DNA from 2 places in the Kitasatospora sp. NPDC017646 genome. Region 1 is predicted to be linked to the other one. Evidence: riboswitches for the same ligand, from Rfam matches in the RefSeq annotation. Region 1 holds a riboswitch; the other holds the start of a gene.
What was found. Region 1 has a riboswitch for thiamine pyrophosphate ahead of thiO (glycine oxidase ThiO). Riboswitches for the same ligand answer to the same signal wherever they lie in the genome.
Positions count from the first base shown of each region.

Region 2: linked by a shared signal. The riboswitch ahead of ACH4J0_RS02985 (hypothetical protein) and the one ahead of thiO (glycine oxidase ThiO) in region 1 are both predicted to bind thiamine pyrophosphate.

Region 1 covers NZ_JBIRJC010000002.1:460,269-467,346, reverse strand. Annotated here, with positions in the region: gene ACH4J0_RS05195 (NAD(P)/FAD-dependent oxidoreductase) at 1-521, opposite strand, end outside; TPP riboswitch at 624-736, shown strand; gene thiO (glycine oxidase ThiO) at 731-1,915, shown strand; gene thiS (sulfur carrier protein ThiS) at 1,912-2,151, shown strand; gene ACH4J0_RS05180 (thiazole synthase) at 2,155-2,961, shown strand; gene pknB (Stk1 family PASTA domain-containing Ser/Thr kinase) at 3,041-4,819, shown strand; gene ACH4J0_RS05170 (sulfite oxidase-like oxidoreductase) at 4,833-5,462, opposite strand; gene bfr (bacterioferritin) at 5,694-6,173, shown strand; gene ACH4J0_RS05160 (bacterioferritin-associated ferredoxin) at 6,188-6,487, opposite strand; gene ACH4J0_RS05155 (class II 3-deoxy-7-phosphoheptulonate synthase) at 6,669-7,078, opposite strand, start outside.
Region 2 covers NZ_JBIRJC010000001.1:608,570-615,647, forward strand. Annotated here, with positions in the region: gene acsA (acetate--CoA ligase) at 1-418, opposite strand, end outside; gene ACH4J0_RS02955 (hypothetical protein) at 546-848, shown strand; partial or broken gene ACH4J0_RS02960 (SPFH domain-containing protein) at 1,087-1,275, shown strand; gene ACH4J0_RS02965 (hypothetical protein) at 1,343-1,468, shown strand; gene ACH4J0_RS02970 (hypothetical protein) at 1,505-1,738, shown strand; gene ACH4J0_RS02975 (hypothetical protein) at 1,831-1,977, opposite strand; partial or broken gene ACH4J0_RS02980 (hypothetical protein) at 2,064-2,342, shown strand; gene ACH4J0_RS02985 (hypothetical protein) at 2,408-2,887, opposite strand; TPP riboswitch at 2,967-3,137, opposite strand; gene ACH4J0_RS02990 (HPF/RaiA family ribosome-associated protein) at 3,266-3,607, opposite strand; gene ACH4J0_RS02995 (PspA/IM30 family protein) at 3,663-4,430, opposite strand; gene ftsH (ATP-dependent zinc metalloprotease FtsH) at 4,690-6,636, opposite strand; gene ACH4J0_RS03005 (universal stress protein) at 6,900-7,078, shown strand, end outside.

The DNA of each region.
Region 1 (7,078 bases):
ACCGGCGCCGGACCGGCCTCCACCACGGTGACCTCGCAGCCGCCCTGGCGCGCGGCGGTGGACACCTCGGCGCCGATCCAGCCCGCGCCGACCAGCACCAGCCGCAGGCCGGGGCGCAGCAGCGCGCGCAGCGCCAGGGCGTCGTCCAGGGTGTGCAACAGGTGGGCGCGCTCGGCCCCGGGCAGGGCGCGCGGGGTGGCGCCGGTGGCGATCACCAGCGAGTCGTACGGGAGGTCGCCGCCGTCGGTGTGCAGCACGCCGGGGGTGAGGCCGGTGGCCCGGCGGCCGGTGAGCAGCTCGATGCCGAGCCCCTCGTAGTCGATGTCCAGGGTGGTGGCGTCGGCCTTGCCGAGCAGCACGTCCTTGGAGAGCGGCGGCCGGTCGTACGGCGCGCGGGGTTCCTCGCCGACCAGGACGATCCGCCCCCGCCAGCCGCCCTGCCGCAGCCGCAGGGCGCACTGCGCCCCGGCCAGCCCGGCTCCGACGACGACCACCCGATCCGTTCCGCTCAGCTCTGCCACGCCGTCACTGTACTCAGTGCCCGGGCGGGCCCCGGCGGCCGTCCGGCCCTCGTCCACTCCTCGTACGGCCCTTCGGCCCGACCGACCCCCGGCGTTAAGGTGGGGGCACCACGCGGGAGCCCGGCGAACCGGGCTGAGAGGCGGGCTGGCACGGCCCGCGACCGTCCGAACCTGATCCGGGTCATACCGGCGAAGGGAGAAGAGCAGCTTTGTCACGCTTGTCAGCAGGCAGCCGCGCGGACGTGCTGGTGATCGGCGGGGGCGTCATCGGCCTCGCCGTCGCCTGGCGCGCCGCACAGCGCGGGCTGCGGAACGTGGTCGTGGTCGACCCCGCCCACGGCGGGGGCGCGGCCGGGGTCGCCGCCGGAATGCTCGCCCCGGTCACCGAGCTGCAGTACGGCGAGGAGCCGCTGCTGCACCTCGGGATGGCCTCCAACCAGCGGTACGGGTCCTTCGCCGCCGAGCTCACCGAGGCGAGCGGCGGCCTCGACACCGGCTACCGCCGCTGCGGCACCATCGCCGTGGCGCTGGACTCCGACGACCGCGAGGAACTGCGCGAACTGCACGCCTTCCACCAGCGGCTGGGCCTGGACTCCAGCTGGCTGACCGGCCGGGAGGCCCGCAAGCTCGAACCGATGCTCGCCCCCGGCGTGCGCGGCGGCCTGCACGTCGCGGACGACCACCAGGTGGATCCCCGCCGACTGCTCACCGCCCTGGTCGCCGCCTGCGAGCGGGCCGGCGTCCTGCTGCACCGGGCCGAGGCCGTCGAGCTGCTGGTCGGGAACGGCCGTGCGGTCGGAGCCCGGCTGAGCACCCACGAGACCGTGGCCGCCGACCAGGTCGTCCTGGCCGCCGGGCCGCACAGCCACCGGCTGCCGGGCCTGCCCGAGGGGGTGCTGCCCGCGGTCCGCCCGGTGAAGGGACAGGTGCTGCGCCTCCAAGTCCCGGACGCCTACCGGCCGTTCCTCTCCCGCAACGTCCGCGCGGTGGTGCGCGGCCAACACCTGTACCTGGTGCCCCGGGAGAACGGCGAGCTGGTCATCGGCGCGACCACCGAGGAGCAGGGCTACGACACCACCGTCACCGCTGGCGGGGTGTACGAACTCCTGCGCGACGCCCATGAGTTGGTCCCGGGCATCACCGAACTCCCGCTGCGCGAGACCGCGGCCGGGCTGCGCCCCGGTTCGCCGGACAACGCCCCGTTGCTGGGCCCGACCGCACTGCCCGGACTGGTCGCCGCCACCGGCCACTACCGCAACGGCGTGCTGCTCACCCCGGTGACCGCCGACCTGCTCGCCGACCACCTGGCGACCGGCGAAGTCCCCGAGCTGGCACGGCCGTTCACGCCCACCCGGTTCTCCCCCGACGCCCCCACCACGAAGGCCTCCGCATGACCGAGACCACCCCGACCGAGACCACCCCGGCCGGCATCGCCCTGACCGTCAACGGCGAGCCCCGCCGGGTGCCCGCCACCACCACCCTCGCCGAGCTGGTGGCCACCGTCAGCGCCGCCAACACCGGCGTCGCCGCCGCCCTCAACGAGGCCGTGGTGCCGCGCAGTTCGTGGCCCGCGACGGCGCTGGCCAGCGGCGACCGGATCGAGATCCTCACCGCCGTCCAGGGAGGCTGAACCATGGCCGACGACCTTCTGACCATCGCCGGGGCTGCCTTCTCCTCCCGGCTGATCATGGGCACCGGCGGCGCGCCGAGCCTGGAGGTCCTGGAGCACGCCCTGCTCGCCTCCGGCACCGAGCTGACCACCGTGGCCATGCGCCGGGTCGACGCCACCACCCAGGGCTCCGTCCTGGACGTGCTGACCCGCAACGGCATCCGCGTCCTGCCCAACACGGCCGGCTGCTTCACCGCCGGCGAGGCCGTGCTGACCGCCCGGCTGGCCCGCGAGGCGCTCGGCACCGACTGGGTGAAGCTGGAGGTGATCGCCGACGAGCGCACCCTGCTGCCGGACCCGATCGAACTGCTGGACGCCGCCGAGACGCTGGTCGACGACGGCTTCACGGTGCTCCCGTACACCAACGACGACCCGGTGCTGGCCCGCAAGCTGGAGGACGTCGGCTGCGCGGCGATCATGCCGCTGGGCTCGCCGATCGGCTCCGGCCTGGGCATCCGCAACCCGCACAACTTCCAGCTGATCGTGGAAGGTGCGGGCGTGCCGGTGATCCTGGACGCCGGCGCCGGCACCGCCTCCGACGTCGCGCTGGCGATGGAGCTGGGTTGCTCCGCGGTGATGCTCGCCTCCGCGGTGACCCGGGCTCAGGACCCGGTGCTGATGGCCGAGGCGATGCGGCACGCCGCCGAGGCGGGCCGGCTCGCCCACCGGGCCGGCCGCATCCCGCGCCGCTTCCACGCCGAGGCCTCCTCCGCGATGGCCGGCCGCGCCGACCTGGACGCCCGGGAGCGGCCCGCCTTCCAGTCCGTGTAGGGCATGTCACAAGCCGGTCCCGGAGCGGCGTCCTCCGGGACCGGCGTCCTCCCGCGCCACTAGACTCCCCCGGGTGGACATGGCACTGCACGACCCCCTGATCGGTACCGTGCTCGACAACCGGTACCGGGTCGAGCAGCGCATCGCGACCGGCGGGATGTCCACCGTCTACAAGGGCACCGACACCCGGCTGGACCGGGTGGTCGCCCTCAAGGTGATGCACCCCCAGCTGGCCGGCGACGAGGGCTTCACCGCCCGCTTCATCCGCGAGGCCAAGGCCGTCGCCAAGCTGACCCACCCCAACGTGGTCAACGTCTTCGACCAGGGCGCGGACGGCGGAAACGTTTTCCTCGCCATGGAGTACGTGCCCGGCCGCACCCTGCGCGACCTGCTGCGCGACCGCGGCGCGCTGTCCGTCCGGGCCGCGCTGGACGTGCTGGAGCCGGTGCTCGCCGCCCTGGGCGCCGCCCACCGGGCCGGGCTGGTCCACCGGGACGTCAAGCCGGAGAACGTGCTGATCACCGAGAGCGGCCTGGTCAAGGTCGCCGACTTCGGGCTGGTCCGGGTGCTCGGCAGCGCCGACGGCGCGCCCACCTCGACCAGCACCGCCACCGGCGGCACCGTCATGGGCACGGTCTCCTACCTGGCCCCCGAGCAGATCCTCCCGGACGCCCCCACCGACCAGCGGGTCGACGTCTACGCGTCCGGCATCCTGCTGTACGAGATGCTCACCGGCCGCCGCCCGCACACCGGCGACAACCCCGTCCAGGTCATGTACAAGCACCTGCACGAGGACGTCCCCGCCCCCTCGCTGACCGCCCCCACCGTCGCCCCGGCGCTGGACGCCATAGTGGCCGGCGCCTGCGCCCGGGCCGTCGACGCCCGCCCGTACGACGCGGTGGAACTGCTCGCCGCCCTCCAGCGGGTCCGCCGTGCCCTCACGCCGGCCGAGCTGGACGCCGAGCCGCCGGCCTCCACCCGGCCCAGCCCGCGCTACCCGACCAGCGAGCCGACCTCGGTGATCCAGCCGCTGTCCCAGCCCGGCGACGCCCCGGCACCGGAGCGCACCAGCGTGCTGGACGTGCCTGCCGAGGTGATGGACCAGCTGCTCGCCGAGCCCCGCCCGTACGACGAGCCGACCCCGGTCCGGGTGCGCCGGCCGAGCCGGCTGCGCCGGGTCCCGCGCAAGCCGCTGATCTGGACGGCCGCGCTGACCGCGCTGGTGGTGGCGATCGGCGGCGCCACCTACGGGATCTCCGAGGGGCTGTACAGTTCGGTGCCGGGCGTGCTCGGCAAGGACCGGGGCGAGGCCCAGCGGATCCTGGACAGGGCCGGCATGCACGGCAGGTTCGTCGACGCCTTCAGCGAGTCCGTCCCGGCCGGGCAGGTGATCTCCACCGATCCCGGGGTGGGCGCGCGCACCCGCAAGAGCGACTCTGTGACGGTCACCGTCTCCAAGGGCCCCAAGCGGATCGCCGTGCCGGACGTGACCGGCAAGAGCTCGGACGACGCGGCCGCCGCGCTGGCCGCCGCCCAACTGACCAGGGGCGGAGTGACCCGGACCTACAACGACACCGTGCCCGAGGGTTCGGTGATCAGCAGCTCGCCGGCCGCCGGGCAGATGCTGCAGGAGAACGCCGCGGTCTCGCTGGTGGTCAGCAAGGGCATGGTGCCGGTCCCGGACGTCAGCGGGATGGGCCGGGACGACGCGCAGAAGGCGCTGCAGGCGGCGGGCTTCACCATGAAGGCGGCCACCGACTGGACGCTCGGCATGGGCAAGGTGAGCGGCCAGTCCCCGGCGGCCGGCGAGCGGCGCCCGCAGAGGACCGTGGTGACGGTCAGCTTCTCGCTGTTCTAGCGGGATCGGGGGCTCAGCGGAGCGGCCCGTCGCCCGGTTCCTCCTGGTAGGAGTAGCGCTGCTCGCGCCACGGGTCGGCCAGGTTGTGGTAGCCGCGCTCCTCCCAGAAGCCGCGCCGGTCGGCCCGCATGTACTCCACCGCGCGCACCCACTTGGGGCCCTTCCAGGCGTACAGCTTCGGCACCACCAGCCGCACCGGGAAGCCGTGCTCGGCGGTCAGCGCCTCGCCGTTGCGGTGGGTGGCGAGCAGGGTGCGGCCGTCGGCGAAGTCGGCCAGCCGCAGGTTGGCGCTGTAGCCGTACTCGGCCCAGACCATGACGTGGGTGACGCCGGGCGCCGGGGGCACCAGGTCGAGCAGGAGGGCCGCGGGCACGCCCGTCCACTCGTTGCCGAGCACGGAGAACTTGGTGACGCAGTGCAGGTCGGCGACCACGCTGGTGCGCGGCAGGGCGTTGAAGGCCGCGAAGTCCCAGCTGTGCTTCTCCGCCGAGGCGGTGGCGCCGAACACCTGGAGGTCCCAGGTCAGCGGCTTGAAGCGGGGCACCGGCCCGTAGTGCAGGGCGGGCCAGCCGCGCTGCACGCGCTGACCCGGTGGGAGCTTCGGGTCAGACGGCGGAAGCGGTTCTTGTTCGGACTGACCCATGACTCCATGGTGACAGACGGCGGACGAGCCCAGGCGCGCGCCCCTTTGGCGCGGGTTCACGCCCTGCCCGTACGAGCCGATGGTCGATCGCACACCCGCCGATGACCGCCTAAAACGGATATTCCGACACATGTCCTACTGAGTGTGAACTTACTGGAATTACCTCCCAAAACGGTGCCAGGATGCCCAGCGCAAGAGTCACCGCAGGACGTAGCCCAGGGAGGCAGCACCATGCAGGGCGACCCGGAGGTCATCGAGTTCCTCAACGAGCAGCTCACGGCCGAGCTCACCGCGATCAACCAGTACTTCCTGCACGCCAAGATGCAGGAGAACCTCGGCTGGACGAAGCTCGCCAAGTACACCCGGCACGAGTCCTTCGACGAGATGAAGCACGCCGAGACGCTCACCGACCGGATCCTGTTCCTGGAGGGGCTGCCCAACTACCAGCGGCTGTTCCACGTCCGGATCGGCCAGACGGTCAAGGAGATGTTCGAGGCGGACCGCCAGATCGAGGTCGAGGCGATCGACCGCCTCAAGCGCGGGATCGTGGTGATGCGGGCCAAGAACGACGTCACCTCGGCGAACATCTTCGAGGACATCCTGGCCGACGAGGAGCACCACATCGACTACCTCGACACCCAGCTGGAACTCCTGGACAAGCTCGGCGAGGCGCTCTACATCGCCCAGCTGATCGAGCAGCCGGAGTCGTAGGGCGTGCTCCCGGCTCAGGCCACTCGCAGCGGGACCACCGGGGCGATCGGGGCCGTCGGGCCCGGCTTCGGGGCGGCCGGCGCCGGAACGTCCTGGGCCTGCGGGTCGGCCAGGCCGAGCTTGGCGGCCAGCCGGGCGGTCGGGCAGGGCCGGGCGCCGTGCTCGCCGAGCAGCGCCTGGATGCGGCGGACGCAGGACCCGCAGTCCGTGCCGGCCCTGCAGCCCTTGGCGACCTGGCGCGGGGTGTTGGCACCCCCGTCGATCGCCTCCTTCACCTGGTCCTCGGTGACCGCATGGCACATGCACACGTACATCGCGGTCTCTCCCTGGGTGAAGTGCGGGTGCGCACGGAGTGGATCTTGACTAAGGCTTGCCTTAGTTCACTGAGCCTCACCTTACCTGGCGATCCGGGTACGAAAAAGCCCCTCCGGGCTCGGGAGTCCCGAATCCGGAGGGGCCTTCGTCACAGTCACCCGCCACTACCGCCCGCAGGCGTCACTGGCCGCGGTACATCTCCGCCACCAGGAACGCCAGGTCCAGCGACTGGCTGCGGTTGAGCCGCGGGTCGCAGGCCGTCTCGTAGCGCTGGTGCAGGTCGTCGACCATCACCTCGTCGCCGCCGCCGACGCACTCGGTGACGTCGTCGCCGGTCAGCTCCACGTGGATGCCGCCCGGGTGGGTGCCGAGCGCGCGGTGCACCTCGAAGAAGCCCTTGACCTCGTCCAGCACGTCGTCGAAGCGGCGGGTCTTGTGACCGCTGGAGGCCTCGAAGGTGTTGCCGTGCATCGGGTCGCAGATCCACACCGGCTTGGCGCCGGAGGCGGTGACCTTCTCCACCAGGGTGGGCAGGTGGTCCCGGACCTTGCCCGCGCCCATCCGGGTGATGAAGGTCAGGCGGCCGGGCT
Region 2 (7,078 bases), on a different contig from region 1:
CCGGCCCGAAGGCTGGGAAGAGCGGGCAGAACACCGAGGTGTTCTTCAGAGTCCCGAGAACGGACACGTACAGCTCAGGGCAGCGGCTCAGCAGCGAGGCGACCCGGTCGCCGCGGCCCACGCCCAGTGAACGCAGCACATGCGCGAAGCGGTTCGTCCAGCGGGCCAGCTCGTCGTACGTCACCGTGCTGACCTGCCGGTCCACGGCGACGCAGCGCAGCGCGGCGCGCTCGCCGCCTCCAGCGGCGACGTGCCGGTCGACCGCCTCGTACGCAATGTTGAGCCCCCGGCCGCCCGGCAGCCCACCGAGCGCCTCACGCGCCGACTCCCACGAGAAATCGCGCCGGGCCCGCTCGTAGTCGGCGAGATTGGGTGCGACTCCTGCCACCGGCCGAGCACGGATGGCCTCGGTTTCCATGGCCGCTCCCCTTCCGGGTCGCCGATAGGGCCTCTTCCAGCCTGACAGACACGGGACCGCCCGGCCTGGGGGCGCGCGGCAAGGGCCCGGTCGCCCGCCCCGGGAACTTCGCGCCGCTCCACCAGCTGTGCCTGCTGAGCACCCGCACCGACCAGCCCGCGGACTGGCTGCGCACCGGACAGGCCTGGAGCACGTCTGGCTCCTCGCGACAGTCCACAGCCTGCGCACCTCCGTCCTGCACCAGGCCGTCGAATGGCCGGAGACCCGGTGGCGCCTGCGCGACCCCGAAGGCCCACCCGACCACGTCCGGCTCATGCTGCGGCTCGGCTACGAACCTCCCGGACCGGCCACCCCGTGCCGCCCCGTCGAGGAGATCCTCGACCTGGCCGATTGGCACGACAGCCTGGGATACGGCGAATCGTCAGCCTGACCCACCCGGCCGCCCGGTGGACCAGCACGCCAGCCCTCATCGGGCGGACCTGCGGTCCGCTGCGGACCAGGTCACGGTAGGACCGCAAACCGGTCCCTTGCCTCCCGGTCGCTCCGCTCGTGGCGACGCGTTCCCGGCCCTGGCTGTCGACGCAGGCCCGCAGTCGAAGGGAGCCGAAATGACCGCCGTGACCGCAGTCCTGGTGGTGCTCGTCATCCTGGTCCTGATCGGGCTCGCGATGTCGGTCCGCATCGTCCGCCAGTACGAGAAGGGGGTCGTCTTCCGGTTCGGCCAGATCACCGGAGCACACGACCCGGGACTGCGCCTGATCATCCCGTTCGCCGACGTCATGCACCACATCTCGCTGCGGATCGCCACCATGCCGATCCAGTCCCAGGACATCATCACCCGCGACAACGTCAGCATCGACGTCTCCGCCATCGCCTACTTCCGCGTCGTGGACGCGATCAAGTCGGTCATCGCCATCGAGAAACGTGAGCTCCGCGATCAACCAGATCGCCCAGACGACCCTGCGCAAGGTCGTCGGCCAGCACACCCGCGGCAACGTCCTCTACCACCGCTACGACGGCCATTACGGCCTCATCACACCCGCCGAGTGACCCACCGGTGGGAACCACTCAGCGAGGGAGCCGATCATGACCGACCCCACCACCGACCGCACGTCCGAAGCCTTCCACCCGCCGGGCCGCGACCTCGAAAGCGCCGTCGAACGCGTGGAACTGCTCGAAACCCAGGTCCAGGCCCTCGGCCGGGCCATGCGCGCCCTCCTCCAGGGGCTGGAGGACATTCCCGACCAGGAGCCCGACCCCGAACGCGTCGGCCGCGCCGCCCGCCTGGCCCACGAACTCCTGCTCGCCCAAGGACTCTGACCACCCCCCAGGAGCGGACGGCCATGAAACTCACCTTCCTCGGCCCGCTCTACGCACGACCGGGTCCCTACGCCTGCGCCTACGTCGACACCTCACGCGACCTCGACGAACCCGACCGGGCCATCGACCTGCGCTGTCGGCACCTGGCGACCGAACTCACCACCCAGGGCGCCGACACCGCCACCACCGGCGCCGTCACCCACGTCGTCGGCACCGATCGCGATCTGCCCGGCCGACACGCAGGCCGTCTTCGCCGCCCACGGCCGCCTCGCGCTCGCCGAGGAACTGCCCGGAGCCGCCACCCCGCGACGGCGCCCGGTTCACGATGGTCCCGGACGCCACGCCGCTCGCCCTCCAGCACGCCCCCGACATTCCCTACGCCGCCGTCAGCGTCCACCGCGTCGCCCGACCGGGCGGCGCACTCACCTCCGAGCTGGAGGTCGACCTCCAAGCGGGCCGGTGGTCCACCGCCAGGGTCGCCCCCGGCCACCTGACCCGGCACCGGGTTGCGGCCTCCGAATGGCGACAGGCCGCCGCAGAGGTCGCCGAAGAACTCGCCGGCCTCGCCGACCGCAGCGAGGCCGAGACGATCGTCCTGTCCGGCTGTCCGGCTGTCCGGCGACCACTGGGCCCGCAACACCCTCACCCGGGAACTGCCCGCCCAGGCGCCTACGCAAGCGCATCGTCACCATCGACGGCGACGGCCGGGACACCGATCCCGAACGCGCGCTCATGGAGGACGAACTCGCCTGCCTGTTCCGCGGCCGCCTGTCCGCCCGCGACCAGGCCAACACCCAGCGGTTCCTGGCCCGCCGCGCCCGCCGCAGCGGTCCCGTCGAGGGCCTCGCCGCCACGTTCACCGCCCTGCGCCACGGCCGGGCCGAAGCCGTCCTGATCAACGACCCCTTCGACCTGGAACGACAGCTGTGGATCGGCGTCGCACCCAAACAACTCGGCCTCACCCAACGTGAAATGCAGGCCCTCGGCATCAGCTCCTCCCGGCAGGCACCGGCCGACGCCGCACTCATCCGCGCGATCGTCGGCACCGGCGCGGACCTCATCGTCATCCCCCACGACGAACTGCCCCTCGACGACGGCCTCGGAGCCCTCCTCCGCTACCCGGACGCCCCACGTGAGCCCGGCACACACGCTCCGGGTCCCGTCCACCCGTGCAGCCCGCAGGTCGACTGCCGGGCTGCTACCCGGGCCCTGTTCCCTTCCCCAGGCCGAACCTGCAAGGTGGGCTCCCTACGCCGGCATTGCCCGGATCAGGTGGTGGAGGTCGCCGTCGGGGTCTCGTCGACCCCCTCCGGCCTCTCAGCCCGCCCGTCGAATCCACTCCAGGACAGCACAGTTGACCACCCTGGACCGTTCCGGCCGAACTCCCTCGCTCACCCCGCAGGCCACTTCCCACGCTACGCGCCACCCTCCCGCGCACCAGGGCCGAACGACCCTCTCCCCCGGCTCTCCACGGCAGACCCGACCGAGCTGCCCGCCACGAGCCCTCCGGGCCCCGGGGCGTCCGTGTCAAGGCCCCGGTGCGCCCCGGCGGGGACCCACGAACAGGCCACCCGGCCACCGATCCCAGTGCTCCAGACGGGCGAGCCGGTACTCCAGCCGGTCCTTCAGCAGATCGATCGCCTCGTGCATCGTCTCGGCCACCACCCGCGCCCGCGCCAGGCGTCCGTTCACATCCAGGCTGGCCCGGGCGACCGCCGACCGCCGCACCGCCGGATCGCGCCCCTGCATCAGCCTCACCCGCACGGACAGCACCGGATCCCGCGCATGACGCGCCACGCCCAGCACCATGTCGCGTGCGTACTCGGCCGACTCCGGCGGCATCTCGCCCCGGACCTCCACCTCGATCACGGGCACCACTGCGGACGCCGAACGGCTCACGCCCGCCCACCTCCCGACTCGTGACTCACACCGACGACTCCCCGCCCTCTTCCGCCCGCCCCGTGCCCTCTTCCTCCGGGCCCGGGCCGGCAGGCAGCTTCGCCTTCAGGCGCTTCAACTCCTCCTCCACTTCCTGGTCCGCGCTGATCCGCTCAAGCTCGATCCGGACCTCGTCGGGGCCAGCCGGCGCGGCGGCGTCCTCCAGCGCGCCGGAGGCCATCAGCTCGTCCAACGCCCCGGAGCGGGCCTGCAGCTGCTCCGTCCGGTCCCGGGCGCGCTGCACCGCCGCGCCGACGCTCCCCATCTCCTCACCGATGCCCGAGAGGGTCTCGCCGATGCGGGTCTCGGCCTCGGCCCGGGTGTACTCGGCCTTGAGCGTCTCCTTGCGCGTGCGGAAGGCCTCCACCCGCGCCTCCAGCCGCTGCGCGGCCGCCGTCAGCTTCTCCTCCTCGGCCCGCAGCAACGGCTCCTGCTCCTCCAGATCGCCGAGCTGCCCCTGCATACCCGCCCGCCGGGCCAGCGCCTCACGCGCCAGATCCTCACGTCCTGCGGCCAGCGCCTGCTGCGCCTGCTCCTCCAACTTCTTGTTCGACTTCCGCAATTGGGCGATCTGCAGCTCCAGCCGTTTCCGGCTCGCCGCCACATCCGCCAGGCCGCGCCGGACCTGCTGCAACAGCTCCACCTGCTGGGTATACGCGTAGTCGAGCACCTCGCGAGGGTCCTCGGCCCGATCCAGCACCTTGTTCGCCTTGATCCGGAACAGTTCTGCGATGCGGTCCGCGACACCGGTCATGGATATCCACTCCTTCCCGCAGCGACTCGGCCAGGACGGTCGCGACGTGGAACACCTGCCGCTGGATCACCGGCACTCACAGCAGATGCGGTACCTCCACCGTCTCTCCGCGAATGACGCGGCACAACCCGCTGCCCCGGTCCTCGCTCGCCCGGAGCCGGGGCTTGATCACCTCCTCGCCGACCCGGGCGTGTACCGGACATTCGTGATCTCCCAGCGGCGCGAGACCGCCCCCGTCGGCCTTCTGCCGCCCCGCGCGCTATGTCCGACTGGCCTGCGCTCGGCCGGGCTCGGCCGGCTCGCGGTGCCGGTGCAGGATGTCGAGGACGACCTTGCCGTCCACCGTCTCGTGCTCCACGAGCAACGCGGCGAGCTCGTCCAGCTGAGGGCGGTGACTGCGCAGCAGGTCGACCGCCCGTGCCTCGGCCTGCCGGAGCAGCCGGGCGACTTCCTCGTCGACGGTGCGCTGGGTGGATTCGGAGTAGGGCCTGCGCAGCAGGTCTTCCGCGTCGGGGCCGAGGTGCTGTGGGGTCGTGGTGGCGTATCCGACCGGGCCGAGTGCGGTGGACAGGCCGAATTCGCGGACCATGCGGGTGGCGACCTGGGTGGCGTTGGCGAGGTCGTTGGCGGCGCCGGTGGAGCCCTCGCCGAAAACGGCCAGTTCGGCCGCCCGGCCGCCGAGCTGGACGGTCAGCAGGTCCATGAGATAGCTCTCGCTGTACAGGTGCCGTTCCGCCTCCGGGAGTTGCTCGGTTGCACCGAGAGTCATGCCGGCCGGGAGGATGGTGACCTTGGCGACGGGGTCGGCGTGTTCGCACAGGGCGGCCATCAGGGCGTGTCCGGACTCGTGCACGGCGACTGAGCGGCGTTCCTCCGGGAGCAGGGCGTTGGAGGACTCGCGGCGGCCGAGCAGCAGCCGGTCACGGGCGGTGTCCAGGTCCCCGACTGTGAGGGTGGCGCGTTCGGCGCGCACGGCGTTGATGGCGGCCTCGTTGACCAGGTTGGCGAGGTCGGCGCCCGAGAAGCCGGGGGTGGCGCGGGCGATGCGGTCCAGGTTCACGTCGGGGGCCAGGGTCTTGCCCTGCACGTGGACGGAGAGGATGGCGGAGCGCTCGGCCTGGTTGGGCAGTGGCACGGTGACCTGCCGGTCGAAGCGGCCGGGCCGCAGGAGCGCCGGGTCGAGGGCGTCGGGCCGGTTGGTGGCGGCGAGGACGACGATGCCGGTGGACTGGTCGAAGCCGTCCATCTCGGCGAGCAGTTGGTTGAGGGTCTGCTCGCGTTCGTCGTTGCCGCCCAGCCTGGTGCCGCCGCCACGGCGGCCGCCGACGGCGTCGATCTCGTCGATGAAGATGATCGAGGGTGCCCGCTTGCGCGCTTCGTCGAAGAGGTCACGCACCCGGGAGGCGCCGACGCCCACGAACATCTCGACGAAGCCCGAGCCGGTCACCGACAGGAACGGGACCTCGGCCTCTCCGGCGACCGCGCGGGCGAGCAAGGTCTTGCCTGTGCCGGGCGGGCCGACCATGATCACGCCGCGCGGGCCCTTCGCCCCCGCGGCGGCATAGCGCTCGGGACTGCGCAGGAAGTCGACCACCTCGCTGACCTCCTGCTTGACGCCCTCGTAGCCGGCGACGTCGACGAACCGGGTGCTCGGGCGCTCGGCCTCGATGATCTTCGCGCGTGAGCGGCCGATCGCGCTGAGACCTCCGGTCATGGCCCGGCTCGCCATCCGTCCGGACCAGAGGAACAGTCCGCCGATGAGGAGCAGCGGCAGGAAGATCAGCAGAACCGAGAGGAACGAGCTGCCGCTGCTGCTCTGCTTGGCGGTGATCTCCACGTGCTGGGACTTCAGCTGCGTGGTGAGTGCGCTGCTGTCCAGGGCGGTCGGGATCTGGGTGGTGAACTTGGTTCCGTCCTTGAGTTCGCCGGTGATCGCTCCCTTGTCGGTGATCTCGACCGTCTGGACCTGGCCCGCGTCGACCTTCCCTGCGAAGTCGGTGTAGCTGTAGTGGGTGCCGCTGCCCGACGGGCTGCGGGACAGCAGGATGAGCAGCAGGGCGATCGCGATCGCGGCGGGCAGCAGCCGGCGCCGCCAGGCCGGTGGAGAGGTGGGGACGGGCTTCGGCGGCTCGCGCGGCGGCCCGGGTGTGGCCCGGCCCGTCGGATGCCGGGCGGGAAAGCGCCTCGGCGTGACCATCTGGTGCATTCGAGCCTCCGCGCCCATCATCCCGTCGCGCCGGCCACGGAGGGCAGGGCCGATCGGTCCACCTGGCCGGGACATCCGGGCGGGCCCGCCGGGTCCGCGTGCGAACCCGGCGTGGGAGAAGGATCCTGCAGAAGAGGGGGCGTTGCTCGGCGATGCCGTCACAAGCCCTCGGCGGGTCCGTCCCCGGTAACCCGACGGCAAGCGCCCATGTGGAGCGGCCGCCTGGTCGGATGTCGATGTCGGCCGATCGGAAGGACGAGGCCATGGCTGAGGAACCGGCCCTCGAGGGAAAGATCGTCGTCGGCGTGGACGGCTCGGAGCAGTCCCGACAGGCTCTGCGCTGGGCCGTGCGGCAGGCCGAGCTCACCCACGCCGTGGTGGAGGCGGTCATGGCCTGGGAGCCACCGTTCTCCGGGTGGGGCAGCGCGGTACCGGTCGGTGA